One region of the Streptomyces sp. NBC_00286 genome, then DNA from elsewhere that is predicted to be linked to it. Evidence: riboswitches for the same ligand, from Rfam matches in the RefSeq annotation. Region 1 holds a riboswitch; the other holds the start of a gene.

Region 1 (7,551 bases):
CCGCATGCGGCTCGTGGAAACCCGGCCGGTGGGCGATGTGGTGCTCATGCGCTACGTGCCCACGGCGCCCGGCGCGGGCGGGCTGGCCTCCGCCGCCGACCGGCACTGGCTGGAGGTCGCCTGCGAGCTCGCCGCCCAGTGCCCGCCCTCACGGACCGCGTTCAGCGTCGGCGCGGTCGTCGTCGCGGCGGACGGTACGGAACTGGCCCGCGGGTACTCCCGCGAGTCCGACGAGGTCTCGCACGCCGAGGAGGCCGCGCTCGCGAAGCTCGACCCGGCCGACCCGCGCCTGCCCACCGCCACCGTCTACAGCAGCCTGGAACCCTGCGCCCGCCGCGCCTCCCGGCCCGCCCCCTGCGCCCGGCTGATCCTCGACGCGGGAGTACGCCGCGTGGTCACCGCCTGGCGCGAGCCGGACACGTTCGTCCGGTCCGCCGACGGCAGCGGACTGCTGGCCGCCGAGGGCGCCGAGGTCGTCGTACTCCCGGAATACGCGGAACGGGCCGCCGAGCCCAACCGCCATCTGCTCGGCCAGTGACCGGGAGGGATCGGTTGAGGGCAGGCGGCGAAAACCCGTGTGCAGAGCGTCCCGCGGATGGCGTACACTGGTCCTACCGACGCGGGGTGGAGCAGCTCGGTAGCTCGCTGGGCTCATAACCCAGAGGTCGCAGGTTCAAATCCTGTCCCCGCTACTGAACACTCAGGGCCGGAACCTACGGGTTCCGGCCCTGAGTGCTTTCCGGGGTTCCCGCCGGTCCTGTCCCGATGGCTACGCTCACCCACTCGGCCCGCACAGGTCGCCCCCCGACCACCCGCCGGGAACCCTGGACGGAGCGCGGTGACGCGGTGAAGGGCAGGAGACCAGTGGCGGGGCCCGGAGAAGTGGAGACTGGCGGACGGAGCGTCGCGTACCTCCGCACCCTCGTCCAGGCCCTCCCGGTGCTGCTGATCATCGCGGGGGTCTGCTACGACCTCCTCACCCCTCCTCCCTTCACCGCGGTGCCCTTCTTCACGGTCGCTCCGCTCATCGCCGCGCCCCTCTCCACCTTCGCCAACACGCTGCGCACCGGAGTCGTGTCCGTCGCCGCCCTCTCCCTGCTGCACATCAGGGGCGACTTCGACGCGGGCGCCGCCACCGAGGTGGCCACCGCGGCCGCCGTCGCCGTGCTGGCGCTCGCCATCAACCGCCTCGTACGCCGCAGTGACCAACGTCTCGCCTCTGCCCGCGAGATCGCGGAGGCGGCCCAGCGCGCCGTACTGCCCGAACCGGCCGAACGGATCGGCGGGCTCGACATCGCGGCGCGGTACGAGGCGGCTCAGGCGGACGCGTTCATCGGGGGCGATCTGTACGCCGTGCAGGACACCCCGCACGGCGTACGGCTCATCGTCGGCGACGTACGCGGGAAGGGCATGGGCGCGGTGGCGGCCGTGGCCGTGCTCATCGGGGCCTTCCGGGAGGCCGCCGAGCAGGAGGCGACCCTGGAGGCGGTGGCGCAGCGGCTGGAGCGGGCGTTGGTGCGCGAGGCCGCCCGGCGCGGCGGCCTCGAGGCGTTCGAGGGCTTCACCACCGCCGTACTGGCCGAGATCCCGCACGCCGACGCCGTCGTACGCCTCGTCCACCGCGGCCACCCGGGACCGCTCCTGCTCTACGGCGACGGCTCGCTGGACACGCTGAAGGACGAGGACCCCGCACTGCCGCTCGGGATGGGCGAGTTGGGCCCGTGGCCCGACCGGGCGCAGGAGGTCCCGTTCCCCGGCGGAGCCACCCTGCTCTTCTACACGGACGGGGTGACCGAGGCCCGGGACCGGCACGGCGTCTTCTTCGACCCGGCGGACAGACTCGCGGGCCGGACCTTCCACGGACCCCGGGCGCTGCTCGCCACGCTCGTGGAGGAAGTCGTACGGCACACGGGAGTCGGCGGCGCGACGGACGACATGGCGCTGCTGGCGGTCCGGAGACCGTGAGGCCGACGCGTGAGGCGGACGCGTGATGCCGGAGGCGGCCTCGTATCACCTTCCGTAGTCGGACGAACCCACTCCGCATAACAACTGAAACATTGTCAACAGCAGTCACAGCAGTGAATTGGAGCTGAGTCACGATCAACTCGCCCGATTCATCCCACTGATGACCTGAAAGTCCAGGCCAAGACTGCCAACGAATCTCCAGAACAGCTTGGAATCCAGGGCCTGCCTCTATTAACGTTCGATAACGCAGCGCGGTCGTCCCAGCCGACACAAGAGTCGGCTCCGTGCGCACGCGCCGAATCCTGCAAAGGAACCGGGGAACCACCAACTTGGGGTGAATCGGGCGTCGTTCCCGGTGGAGACACCGTGAGCAACGCACGTAGGAGACCTTCCTGCTCCGAACCCGTCAGCTAACCCGGTAGGCGGAAGGAAGGAAAGGAGTGCGCCTACGTGGCGTCCAACCGGCCTGCCCCCCAGACTTCGTTCGCGCCGAATGAGGAACCTGACACATTCGGCTACGGCAAACGCCAGGACGAGGAGACCTGGGAGGAGTGGAACCCCTCTGAGGATTCCCTCAAGCCCGTACGCGGCAGGCACCGCGTCGGCAAGCAGCGCGGCGGAGGCCTCGCACGCAGCTCCACGGTTCTGGGCGTCGGCGTCATCGCCGCCGTCAGCGCGGGCGGCATGGCCAGCGCGAACACCGGCAAGCCGCCGGTCTCGATCACTCTGCCCGACCTTCCGCTGATCTCGGGCGACACCGACGAAGAGCCCGGTTCCACGACTCCGCTCACCCACGCCGGTCTGAGCGCCGCGGACGCCGAGCAGGGCAACTCCGACGCCGGCGAGGCCCTTCGCGCCCGCATCATCCTCCAGGCCGAGCGCCAGCAGGACCAGGTCGACCAGGAGGCCAGGCAGGCCGCGGCGACCGCAGCCGCGAAGAAGGCCGCCGAGCAGGCCGCCAAGGAGCGCCAAGAGGCCAAGGCCAAGGCCGAAGCCGCCAAGGAGAAGGCGGCGGAGGAGGCCCGGCAGAAGGCTGAGGCGGAGCGCCTCGCCGAGCTCGCCAAGAGCTTCGCGCTGCCGACGTCCTCGTACACCATCACCTCGACCTTCGGGCAGTCCGGCGCGCTGTGGTCCTCCGGCACCCACACCGGCCTGGACTTCGCCGCTCCCTCGGGTACGCCGCTCAAGGCCGTCCACAGCGGCACCATCACCGAGGCCGGCTGGAACGGTTCGTACGGCTACCTCACGAAGCTCAAGCTCGACGACGGCACGGAGGTCTGGTACGCCCACCAGTCCTCGATCAGCGTCAGCGTCGGCCAGAAGGTCAGCACGGGCGAGGTCATCGGCCGCGTCGGCGCGACCGGCAATGTCACCGGGGCGCACCTCCACATGGAGGTCAAGACGGCGGGCGGCGACGGGATCGACCCGATGGCCTGGCTGCGGAGCAAGGGGCTCAACCCGTAAGTCCCGCAAGGTCTTTGACGCCATCCGCTTTCGGACGAGAAGCGGGTGGCGTCTTGGTTTTCGCTTGGTTTCGCCTGGTTCCGGGCTAGCTCCGGGCTAGTTCCGGTAGGGGTTGTACGCCGGGTAGGGCGACCCTTGGCCGTACGAGTTCCCGTAGGTGTTCCCGTACGTCGGCCACGGCGGCGGCGCCGGAGGAGGAGCCGTGGCCCGGGCCGCGTACGCCAGTGCGGGGCGGGCCAGCTCGCGGCGGGCCCAGAGCTCGTGGAGCAACTCCCGTTCCCGTACGACGAAATCGGTGCCCGCGCGGCCGCGGCGCCCCCGGTGGCGGAGGAACGCGAGAGAGGTCGCGTACGCCTCGTACTCCGCGACCGCCCGCCCCGCAGGCCGCCCTCCGTGATGCGTGGCCCACTCGCGGGCCAGCTTCCGCGCCTTCATCGAGCCGAGCACGAACGGCTCGGGAACCGTCAGCCAGCCCGCCATCGCGTACGCGGGCAGTTCGGTGCGGATCGTGCCGAGTTCGCGCTGCCGGGTCCAGATGGCCAGCCAGGTCAGCAGGCCGAACGCGGGCACCATGAACGCCGCGTACACCGCGAAGAAGCCGTACGTGCCGAAGGTCGACGAGCCGTTCCAGAGAGCATGCATGCCCATCGCCAGCAGCAGGCCCGTGAAGGGCAGCAGTACGCGTCGTATGTGCTGGCGGTCCGCGGAGAGCGCCGCGATGCCGAAGCCGATGCCGGTGAGCACGGTGAACAGCGGATGCGCGAAGGGCGACATGATCACGCGTACGAAGAAGGTGGCGGCGGTGACGGAGGCGATGCCGCCGTCACCGCTGCTCAGCTGGTCGGTGCCGAAGGCGGTGCCGAGGTAGAGGATGTTCTCGGTGAACGCGAAGCCGGTCGCGGTGACTCCGGCGATCACCACGCCGTCGACGATCCCGGTGAAGTCCCGTCTGCGGAACAGGAACACGAGTAAGACGGCGGCGGCCTTCGCGGTCTCCTCCACGACGGGTGCTATGACGGTCGCGCCGATCGTGTCGGCGCTGGAGGGGTCCGCGGTGGCGGTGGCTATCCAACGCGTGGCGAAACTGTTCGCCACGATCGCTATCAGCGCCGCCGCGCAGGCCCCCCAGGCGAACGCGAACGTCAGGTTCCGCCAGGGCCCCGGTTCGACCCGGTCCAGCCAGCGGAACGCGGCGATCAGCAGCGGGACGGGCAGTACGGCGAGGCCGAGGCCCACCAAAAAGCCCTCGGTACCGGTCTGTTCGCGGACCAGGGCCAGGATGACCAGACCGGAGAGGGCGAGCAGGGTGATCAGCGCGCCGTAACGCACCCACCTGCGGCGCCACCAGTGTGTATGCCGCCGGGTGCCTCCGGCGGGGGTGCCGGGGGGTGGGGGGTACGGCGGGTACGCCGGGTACGGGGGACTGGTGGACACAACATCGACCCTAACCAGGGAGAGGGTGGGCTCGCGACGGTACGTTTGCGCCCCGCTGGGTTCGCTGGGTTCGGGATGGCTTATGGGGTGCTGCGTCGGGCGTCGTGTCGGGTGCTGTGCGGCACGCGGTGGAACAGCAGGTCGTGCACCACATGGCCCTTGTCCAGGCCCTGGCTCTCGAAACGGGTCAGCGGGCGGAAGTCCGGGCGGGGCGCGTAGCCGCCGTCCGGCTGGGAGTTCTCGAAGTCCGGGTGCGCGCTGAGGACTTCGAGCATCACCTCGGCGTACGGCTCCCAGTCCGTGGCACAGTGCAGCAGCGCACCGGGCTTGAGGCGGGACGCGGCGAGTGTGAGGAATGCCGGCTGGATCAGGCGGCGCTTGTGGTGGCGCTTCTTGGGCCAGGGGTCCGGGAAGTAGACGCGCAGCCCGCTGAGGGAGTCCGGCTGGAGCATCTCCCTGAGCAGGATGATCGCGTCGCCGTTGGCGACCCGGATGTTGGACAGACCCTTCCGGTCCGCGAGATTGAGCAGGTTGCCCTGGCCAGGGGTGTGCACATCGACGGCGAGGATGTTGGTCTCGGGATCCTCGGCGGCCATCTGCGCGGTGGCCTCGCCCATCCCGAACCCGATCTCCAGCACGACGGGCTTGTCGTTCCCGAACAGATCGCTCAGATCGATCTTCCGCCGCCCATCGATATCCAGCCCCCACTTGGGCCACAGCCGCTGCAAGGCGTCCGCCTGCCCATGGGTGACCCGGCTCCGGCGCGGCTGGAAGCTACGGATCCGGCGCTCGAAGTGGGAGCCGGCCGGGTCGGCGCGGGGCCCGTCGGGGAAGCGGGGTTCGCCTTTGGCACGGGGGCGGGAGGGGCGCGGCTCTTCGGTGTTTTGACGCTCAGACACAGTGCGTTTGATTGTACGAGTGCCTCCGGCGGTTGGGTTCGTTGTCGGCTGACGGCGCCGTTGTGGCTGGTCGCGCCCACGCGGGGTGCCTCCGGCGGTTGGGCGGCTGCGGGTGCGTTGTGGTTGCTCGCGCCCGCGCGGCGGAGCCGCATATGTCACAGTCTCGCGCCGTTTGGGTGGGTGGTGGGTGCGGGGCCGCGTCGGGGGTGTCCGTCCTCGGACCGGCGCGCGTTGCTGTCGGCTGGTAGGGGGTGCCGGTGTTGGCGCGCCGGCCGCTGCGGGCGCACACCCCCGCCCCGTCCCCTTGCCGCCGTGGGCGGCTGCGGGGCCGTGGGGGTGCGGGCTCCCTCCGGGCGGCCTTTCCGGGCCGCGGGCTTGCTCGGGGCGCGGGCGCCTTCCGGGCCACGGGCTTGCTCGGGGCGCGGGCTCCCTCCGGGCGGGCTTACCAAGCCGCGGGCGGGTACGGGGCGAGGGCCCCTTCCGGGCCGGGGTCGCTTGATCGTCGGGGTGCGGGCAGTCGCAGGCTTTTGTTTTTAGGGGCGCGGGGAACTGCGCGACCAGCCACGACGCACCCGCAGCCGCGACACGACTGTCACCCCCCATCCCGGTAGGCACCCACCCGCCCCACCCACCCCGCCGGAGGCAGCGGGGCCTGGGGGCGCAGCCCCCAGTTTCGGGAAGGGGCGGGGCTGGGGAAAGAAAACCCCGCGTTTACGCCCGCCCCAACGCCACCAGAACCCTCCGCCCAACCTCACGCCCAATCGGCAGCGAAGCGGTAGCCGCAGGCGACGGCGCGTTCAGCACATGAACCGTCCGAGCCCCCTCCCGCAGAAGGAAGTCGTCGACCAACGTGCCGTCCCGAAGAACCGCCTGCGCCCGAACCCCCGCAGAAGCCGGAACCAGGTCATCCGAGGTCACCGCAGGCAACAACCGCCCCACAGCCTCAGCAAACGCCCTCTTCGACACCGACCGCCGCAGCTCACCCCCGCCATACCGCCAATGCCGCCGAGCAATCCGCCAAGCCCCCGGCCAGGCAAGCGTCGCCCCCAACTCCCGAGCCCGCACAGTCCGCCAGTCATACCCCTCCCGGGCCAAGGCAGGCACAGCATTCGGCCCGATATGAACACCCCCGTCGATCCCTCGAGTGAGATGCACCCCGAGGAACGGAAACGCAGGATCCGGCACCGGATAAACCAGCCCCTTCACCAGCCAAGGCCGCGCCAGCGAGTAGTACTCACCCCGGAACGGCACGATCCGCATCCCAGGCTCGTCCCCAGCAAGCCGAGCGATCTCGTCACAGTGCAGCCCCGCACAGTTGACGAGCACACGCGCGCGTACGACGTCCCCATCGCCCGTACGCACGGCGACCCCGAGGTCAGGCCGCCGATCGATGTACGTGACCTCCGCCCCGTACCGAATCGTCGCCCCCGAAGCCTCCGCAAGCTGCCGAGCGACCCCCACGAAGTCGCAGACCCCGGTCGTGGCGACGTGAATGGCGGCGAGCCCCCGCACCTCCGGTTCGTACTCGGCGATCTGGGACGCCCCCAGCTCCCGTACCGGAATCCCGTTCTCCCGCCCCCGCTGCACCAGCGCATGCAGCCGAGGCAACTCGTCCCGCTCCGTGGCGACGATCAGCTTCCCCGTCACGGCATGCGCGATCCCGTACTCCGCACAGAACTTGACCATCTCGGCCGCGCCCCGCACGGCAAACCGCGCCTTGAGCGACCCCGGCCGGTAGTAGATCCCGCTGTGGATCACCCCGCTGTTACGCCCCGTCTGGTGCCGAGCC
Region 2 (7,551 bases), 1.6 Mb from region 1:
CGATGTCCACGACCAGGTAGGGCTTGGCGAGGTCCGTCCGGCCGCTCAGTTCCTTGGTCGCGCCGGTGAAGGAGAACTCCGCCTCCTGGTCACCGGTGATGACCTCGGGTTCGACGCCCAGGATGTCCAGGACGCCCCGTACGAAGTCGTCGCGGTTCTCGGCGTCCCGGGATGCGGAGGTCGCCACGAAACGGATGCGCTCCGCCCCGTGCTCCTTGATGATCGCCGCGTACTCCTTGCAGGCGGCGAACGTCCGCTCCAGGGCCTCGCGCGCGAGGCGGCCCGTACGGTCGACGCCCTGGCCGAGGCGGACGATGGTCATCCGCCGGTCCAGGTCGATGAGTTCACCGGTTCCGGGGTCCGCGTCGGCGACCAGGAGGCGGATGGAGTTCGTACCGCAGTCGACGGCGGCGACGCGTGTCACTTCTCGCCACCTTCCTCGTCCTGAGTTTCCTCAATCCCGAAGAAGCCGCCGCCGTTGGCGCCGAGCTTCAGGAGGTCCTCCTGAGACTGGAACGGCATCACGCACGGCCCCTTCCACCACCACTCGGGCAGCATCGCGAGCGCCTCGTCGCCCAGTGGGTTCACTCCGGCGCCGGCGGCGAGGGAGTGGGCCACGAGTACGTGCAGGCACTTCACGCGGTCCGGCATGCCGCCCGCGCTGGGGAAGCCCTCCAGGACCTCGATGGCGTCGCGGCGGGCGAGGTAGTCCTCGTGGGCGGCGCGGTACGCGGCGGCCAGCTCGGGGTCCTCGGCCAGCCGTTCCGTCATCTCCTTCATGACACCGTTCGCCTCGAGGGTGCCGATCGCGGAGGCGGCGCGGGGGCATGTCAGGTAGTACGTCGTCGGGAACGGCGTACCGTCCGGCAGTCGCGGCGCCGTCTCGACCACATCGGGCTGACCGCACGGGCAACGGTGCGCGATCGCGCGCAGACCGCGCGGCGGGCGGCCGAGCTGCTGCTTGAAGGCCTCGACGTCCGCGTCGGTGGGCTCGGTTCGCGGGGTGGGAGGCGGGGGGGTATCCATAGCCGTCTTTCTCGTCACGTTCAGCATTCAGCACATTCAGCATTCACTGGTCGGCGCGGTCCGCCTTGTCGACCCCGTCCCAGACATTGGCGTACCAGGGGCGGGCGGCCGCCCCCTGCGTCGTACGCGACTTCTTCGCCGCGTTCGGATCGATCATGATGTAGCCGGTCTCGCCCGGCTTCACGTAGTGCAGGCGCTCGCGGATCCGCTGCTCGGCGTACGCGTCGTCCTGCCAGCGTGCCTTGAGGTCGCGCAGGTGCTCGACGCGCTCACGGGCCTGCTGCCGTTCCCGCTCGAGTTCGGCGATCTCGGCGCGCTGGGAGACGTACTGCCGGGTCGGATACGCGAGGGCGACGACGAGGGTGCACAGGACGAGGGCGAGCAACGCGGCCCGGCCGGTCAGCCGGGAACGGCGGGCCTGGCGCCTGGTCTGGGAGCGATAGACGCGCGCCGCCGTCTGCTCGCCGAGCAGCCGCAGCCTGGTCGCGGTGGAGAACCGGTCGCGGTTGGTCATGGATCATCACCTCGCTGCACTACGCCGGTTACCTTGCCACCTGTCTTTTCGGCCGGGGGTCCGGGGGTTGTCCCCCGGGAAGGCACAGCCCGGCCATTCATGCCTCCCCTGCACACACGCCTACGTCCCCGCACACGGTACGGGACCGCGTACGGGGACGTAGGCAAGGAGGTGCCTGCAAGCAGGTCAGCCCTTGTAGCGGGGGAACGCAGAGCGGCCCGCGTACACCGCGGCATCGTCGAGGATCTCCTCGATGCGCAGCAGCTGGTTGTACTTGGCGACACGGTCCGAGCGTGCCGGGGCGCCGGTCTTGATCTGGCCGCAGTTGGTGGCGACGGCGAGGTCGGCGATGGTGACGTCCTCGGTCTCGCCGGAGCGGTGGGACATCATGCACTTGAAGCCGTTGCGCTGGGCCATCTCGACGGCGTCCAGGGTCTCGGTCAGCGAGCCGATCTGGTTGACCTTGACCAGCAGGGCGTTGGCGGAGCCCTCCTCGATACCGCGGGCGAGGCGCTCCGGGTTGGTGACGAAGAGGTCGTCGCCGACGATCTGGACCTTGTCGCCGATCTTGTCGGTGATGACCTTCCAGCCTGCCCAGTCGTCCTCGAACAGCGGGTCCTCGATGGAGACGAGCGGGTACGAGGCGACGAGCTCCTCGTAGTACTCCGTCATCTCGGCGGCCGAGCGCTCCTTGCCCTCGAAGACGTAGACGCCGTCCTTGTAGAACTCGGAGGCGGCGACGTCGAGGGCGAGGGCGACCTGCTCGCCGGGCTGGTAGCCGGCTTCCTTGATGGCCTCGATGATGAGGTCGAGGGCGGCGCGGTTGGACTCGAGGTTCGGGGCGAAGCCGCCCTCGTCGCCGAGGCCGGTGGACAGGCCCTTGGTCTTCAGCACCTTCTTGAGGGTGTGGTAGACCTCGGCGCCCCAGCGCAGCGCCTCGGAGAAGGACTCCGCGCCGATGGGGGCGATCATGAACTCCTGGATGTCCACGTTGGAGTCGGCGTGCGAGCCGCCGTTCAGGATGTTCATCATCGGTACGGGCAGCAGGTGCGCGTTCGGCCCGCCCAGGTAACGGAACAGCGGGAGGTCGCTGGCCTCGGAGGCGGCGTGCGCGACGGCGAGCGAGACGCCGAGGATGGCGTTGGCGCCGAGCGAGCCCTTGTTGTCGGTGGCGTCCAGGTCGATCATGGCCTGGTCGATCAGCCGCTGCTCGGTGGCGTCGTAACCGACGAGCTCCGGGCCGAGCTGCTCGATGACGGCGAGGACCGCTTTCTCGACACCCTTGCCGAGGTAGCGGTTGGCGTCTCCGTCGCGGAGTTCGACGGCCTCGAAGGCGCCCGTGGAGGCGCCGGACGGAACGGCGGCACGACCCGTGCTGCCGTCGTCGAGGCCAACCTCGACCTCGACCGTGGGATTGCCTCGGGAGTCCAGGATTTCCCGGGCTACGACGACGTCGATGGACGGCACGAGCATCTCCTTCTGGGATGTGACGCGGTGACGCGGGCCGCTGGGCCCGCACAGCGCGAAGCCGCGGCGGCTCCGCGATGACGAGCCTAACCGGCTCCGGGCGATCGGCCAGCCGTCCGCCCCTCGCATGGACCGAACCGAAAGTAAATTGTTTCCGAACGGAACAAAGCGAGGGCTGGACAAGTAGAGGGACGAGTAGGGGCGAGCAGGGGACGAGTAGGGGGACAGAAAAGTCCCGCACCGGTGCGTACGGGGGAAGACGCACCGGGGCGGGACTGTCCGGGGGCTCAGCTTCGGCCGAGTTGGGGGCCTCGGCTTCGGCCGAGCTCGGGGCTCAGTTGACGCCTCGCTGGGGGCTGGGCTTCAGCTGAGCTGGGGCTCGGTGTCAGCTGAGGTGCAGCTGCTGGCCCGGGTAGATGACGTTCGCGTCCTCGACGATGTCGTCGTTCAGCTTGTGCAGCTTCTGCCAGCCGCCCTTGACGTCGTTCTCCGAAGCGATCGCGCTGAGGGTGTCACCCTTGACGACCTTGTACTCGCCGTCGCCCTTCTTGACCTTCTTGCCGGTCGGGGTGGTGACGGTCTTCTTGGCAGCCGGGCGGTCCGCGGAACGCGAGGCACGCTCCTCCTGGGCCGGCGCGCTCTGCTGCTGGGACTGCTGGGTGTTCTGCTGCGCGGCACCGGAGTCCGAACCGCCGCCGTTGTACGCGGCGTTCGACAGACCCTTGCCGCAGACCGGCCAGGCACCCTTGCCCTGGCCCGCGAGGACCTTCTCGGCGATCTCGATCTGCTGGGCCTTGCTCGCCTGGTCGGCGGTGGCGGCGTACTTCGTGCCGCCGTAACCGGACCAGGTCGAGGCGGAGAACTGCAGGCCGCCGTAGTAGCCGTTGCCGGTGTTGATGGACCAGTTACCGCCCGACTCGCACTGGGCGACGGCGTCCCACTCGGAGGCGGTGGCGGCAGAGGCCGTACCCGACACCATCAGCGGGGCGGCGATGGCGGCACCGGTGACACCGGCGAGCGTGGCTATCTGGGTGGCCTTGGACGGACGACGGTGCTTGCCCTTGCCGGAAAGCAGCATGAAGAGATCCCCTCACCGACGCCTACGAGGTGAGCTGTCGGGTTCGGGCGTGGTGAGTTGCCCGGCCGTACGGATCGCTCCGTACGACTTCACCCCAAGCCGCACCCGGTCTCGACGACCGGGCCCGGCACTTACCTTGGGTCCCCCGCTCCTGCCTACGGCGCTTTACGCGACGACTGTTCCCGTACGGACGTTGGCAGGATTCGGCGTGACGTCCGTCGGGGCCCGCTGTGGCGAGCGGTCACGACCGTAAACATGCGATCCGCCGAATTTCAAAGACGATCAGGGGCTTTGAGATCCATGTCTCACTTTCCCTAAAGCGGACATCCGGCCCGAACTGCCGCCACTTTTGGCCCGGTTCGGCACCTTGCACACCCCTCAGTCTGTGCCGAGTTCAAGGCGCTGACCGGGAAGGATGAGATCCGGGTCGGCGCCGATCGTGTGCTCGTTCGCTGCATACAACCCGGCCCATCCGCCTTGGAGGCCATGGGAGTCGGCGATCGCCGAGAGATTGTCGCCGGAGCGGACGGTGTACGAGCCGTCCTGGGCGTCCGCCGCGTCGCGCGAGGCGTCGTCGCCACGGGAGGCGTGCCGGCCGGTGGAGTCGTCCGTACGGGAGTCGTCGGCACCTTCTTCGGCACTGTCGCCACGATGACGGCCGGTGCCCTCGTCTGTGTTTGTGCTCTCACTCTCGCCACCGGAAGAGTCGGCATTTTCGCCTGAGTTGTCCGAGTCGCCCTCGTTCGTCGGGTCCTTCGGAGGGCTTGGCGAGCTGTCGGGGCTCGGCGTTTCGGCTGTGGAATCGCTGCCGGAGTCCTGTGAAGTGCCGGTGGACGATTCGGATATACCGGACGAACCCGAGTCAGCCGATGTATCGGATGAGTCCGATACACCTGACGTACCGGATGAATCGCCCTTTGCGGAGCCGTCACTTGACGTCTGCCCCGAATCGGAGCCGGAGCCCGAGTCCGCGCCCGAACCCGCCTCCGAGCCCGAGCCGGTGCCCGAATCCGCGCCCGAACTCGACCCCGAGTCCGCCTCGTTGGACGGAGTCGGGCTCGGAGCGGGCGAGTCCTGCGCCAAGCCCGTATCCACGTCGGGCGAGTCGGAGTTCTGCGTGAGGCCCGCGACGAGTCCGCAGGTCGCCCAGGGGCTCGTACCCCGGTCCGCGAGGACCTTCTCGGCGACGGCTATCTGCTGCGAGCGGCTGGCCAGATCGGCGCTCATCGCGTAGTCGAGACCGCCGTACTGTTCCCACTCCTCCTGGGTCATCTGAAGGCCGCCGTACTGCCCGTTGCCGGAGTTGGCGCTCCAGGAGCCGCCACTCTCGCACTCCGCGACCGCGTCCCAGGTCGCATCACTGGCGGCACTCGCGCCGCTCGCCGCGAGGAGAGGGATCACGAGGGCCGATCCGGTCACCCCCGCCGCCACCAAGAGAGCCGGTGCCTGACGGGGGCGACGGTGTCGACCGTTCCCGGAGAGCATGCGGTTGCCTTTCACGCGACAGTGGGTGACTTGGGTGTGACCAATGAGACTGCTGAGGTTCGCTTTCGCGAGAACCTAGTGGGACTCGATCACTTGTCACCAGTAGATGTAGCGCAGATCACGTAAAGATCACGGACTTGAGAGTACGTCACCTTTGAGCTGGGGGTTCGTCAGCTGCGAGACGGTACCGTCAGCTCGTGAACGCGCCGCATATCCGACCCGAACTCTTCACTTGGGAGTTCGCCACCGACCCGTACCCCGCCTATGCGTGGCTCCGGGAGCATTCGCCCGTACACCGCAGCACGCTTCCCAGCGGCGTCGAGGCGTGGCTCGTGACCCGGTACGCGGACGCCAAGCAGGCCCTTGCCGACCAGCGGCTTTCCAAGAATCCCGTGCATCATTCCGAGGACGCCCACGGCAAGGCCAAGACGGGCATTCCGGGTGAGCGCAGTGCCAACCTCATGACCCATCTGCTCAACATCGATCCGCCGGACCACACACGGCTCCGTCGGCTCGTCTCCAAGGCGTTCACCCCGCGCCGCGTGGCCGAATTCGCGCCTCGCGTCCAGGAGTTGACAGATCACCTCATCGACCAGTTCGCGCCCAAGGGCTCCGCCGACCTCATCCACGAGTTCGCGTTCCCCCTCCCCATCTACGCGATCTGCGATCTGCTCGGCGTCCCGCGCGAGGACCAGGACGACTTCCGGGACTGGGCGGGGATGATGATCCGGCACGGCGGCGGGCCGAGAGGCGGGGTCGCGCGGTCGGTGAAGAAGATGCGCGGCTATCTCGCCGAGCTGATCCACCGCAAGCGGGAGGCACTTCCGGCCACCCCCGACCCCGGCGAAGACCTCATCTCCGGGCTCATCCGCGCCTCCGACCACGGTGAACACCTCACCGAGAACGAAGCCGCGGCCATGTGCTTCGTCCTCCTCTTCGCCGGCTTCGAAACGACCATCAATCTCATCGGCAACGGCACCTACGCACTGCTGCGCAACCCGAAGCAGCGCGCGCAGCTGCAGCAGTCGATAGAGCGTGGCGAACACGAACTGCTGGACACCGGCATTGAAGAGCTGCTCCGATACGACGGCCCTGTCGAGCTGGCCACCTGGCGCTACGCGACCGAGCCCCTCGAAATCGGCGGGCAGCGAATCGCCTCCGGTGACCCCGTGCTCGTGGTCCTCGCCGCCGCCGACCGTGACCCCGCCCGCTTCAGCGAGCCGGACACGCTCGACCTCTCCCGCCGGGACAACCAGCACCTCGGCTACGGACATGGCATCCACTACTGTCTCGGCGCCCCACTCGCCCGCCTGGAAGGCCGCACCGCCCTGGCTACCTTGCTGCGCCGTCTGCCCGACCTTCGGCTCGCCGCCGATCCCGCGGACCTGCGCTGGCGAGGAGGCCTGATCATGCGCGGGCTACGGAACCTCCCCGTGGGGTTCACCGCCGTACGCCCCTGACCGTGGCCGCCCTCGAGAGGTTCGGCGTCCGCCGCTCACCTCACTCCGAGCCCTCCGTCGCCCGTATCGCATCCCGATAAGCCCGCGCGGCAGCCCGCAACGCCGCCTCCGGGTCCACCCCGTCCGCCTCGGCGCGTGCCGCCATCGCCAGCAGTTCGTAACCGACGCCCTCGCCCTGCGGTATCGGCACCTCAAGTCCCGCTGTGCGTACGCGAGATGCGAGCTTCGCCGCCAGAGCCAGTCCGGGCTGGCCCAGAGGGATCCCCTCCGTCACGGACGTGCGCTGCTTCTCCGCCGCCTTGGTGCGCAGCCAGTGGGCCTTGACTTCTTCGGGGGTGGTGGCGGTTTCGTCGCCGAAGACGTGGGGGTGGCGGTGGATGAGCTTGGTGACGATGGTGGCCGCCACGTCGTCCACCGAGAAGGGTTCCTCGGGGTCCTCCTCCGCTATACGGGCGTGGAAGACGACCTGGAGCAGGACATCGCCCAGTTCCTCGCGCAGTTCGTGGCGGTCGCCCTCCTCG

Evidence for each region. A riboswitch is a leader RNA that binds a small molecule or an ion and turns the genes downstream of it on or off. The one in region 1 is predicted to bind cyclic di-AMP.
Region 2: it holds a riboswitch for cyclic di-AMP, as region 1 does, so the genes downstream of both, OHT21_RS17595 (transglycosylase family protein) here and OHT21_RS25060 (M23 family metallopeptidase) in region 1, are expected to answer to the same signal.

What each region holds. Positions count from the first base shown of each region.
Region 1 is NZ_CP108054.1:5,445,212-5,452,762, forward strand. It holds gene OHT21_RS25045 (dihydrofolate reductase family protein) at 1-538, shown strand, start outside; tRNA gene OHT21_RS25050 (tRNA-Met) at 619-692, shown strand; gene OHT21_RS25055 (PP2C family protein-serine/threonine phosphatase) at 766-1,965, shown strand; cyclic di-AMP (ydaO/yuaA leader) riboswitch at 2,249-2,405, shown strand; gene OHT21_RS25060 (M23 family metallopeptidase) at 2,416-3,429, shown strand; gene OHT21_RS25065 (PrsW family intramembrane metalloprotease) at 3,526-4,863, opposite strand; gene trmB (tRNA (guanosine(46)-N7)-methyltransferase TrmB) at 4,944-5,762, opposite strand; gene lhgO (L-2-hydroxyglutarate oxidase) at 6,474-7,551, opposite strand, start outside.
Region 2 is NZ_CP108054.1:3,892,820-3,900,370, forward strand. It holds gene OHT21_RS17575 (Ppx/GppA phosphatase family protein) at 1-424, opposite strand, end outside; gene OHT21_RS17580 (DUF501 domain-containing protein) at 421-1,026, opposite strand; gene OHT21_RS17585 (FtsB family cell division protein) at 1,070-1,540, opposite strand; gene eno (phosphopyruvate hydratase) at 1,727-3,013, opposite strand; gene OHT21_RS17595 (transglycosylase family protein) at 3,393-4,085, opposite strand; cyclic di-AMP (ydaO/yuaA leader) riboswitch at 4,090-4,258, opposite strand; gene OHT21_RS17600 (transglycosylase family protein) at 4,464-5,504, opposite strand; gene OHT21_RS17605 (cytochrome P450 family protein) at 5,768-7,030, shown strand; gene OHT21_RS17610 (nucleoside triphosphate pyrophosphohydrolase) at 7,071-7,551, opposite strand, start outside.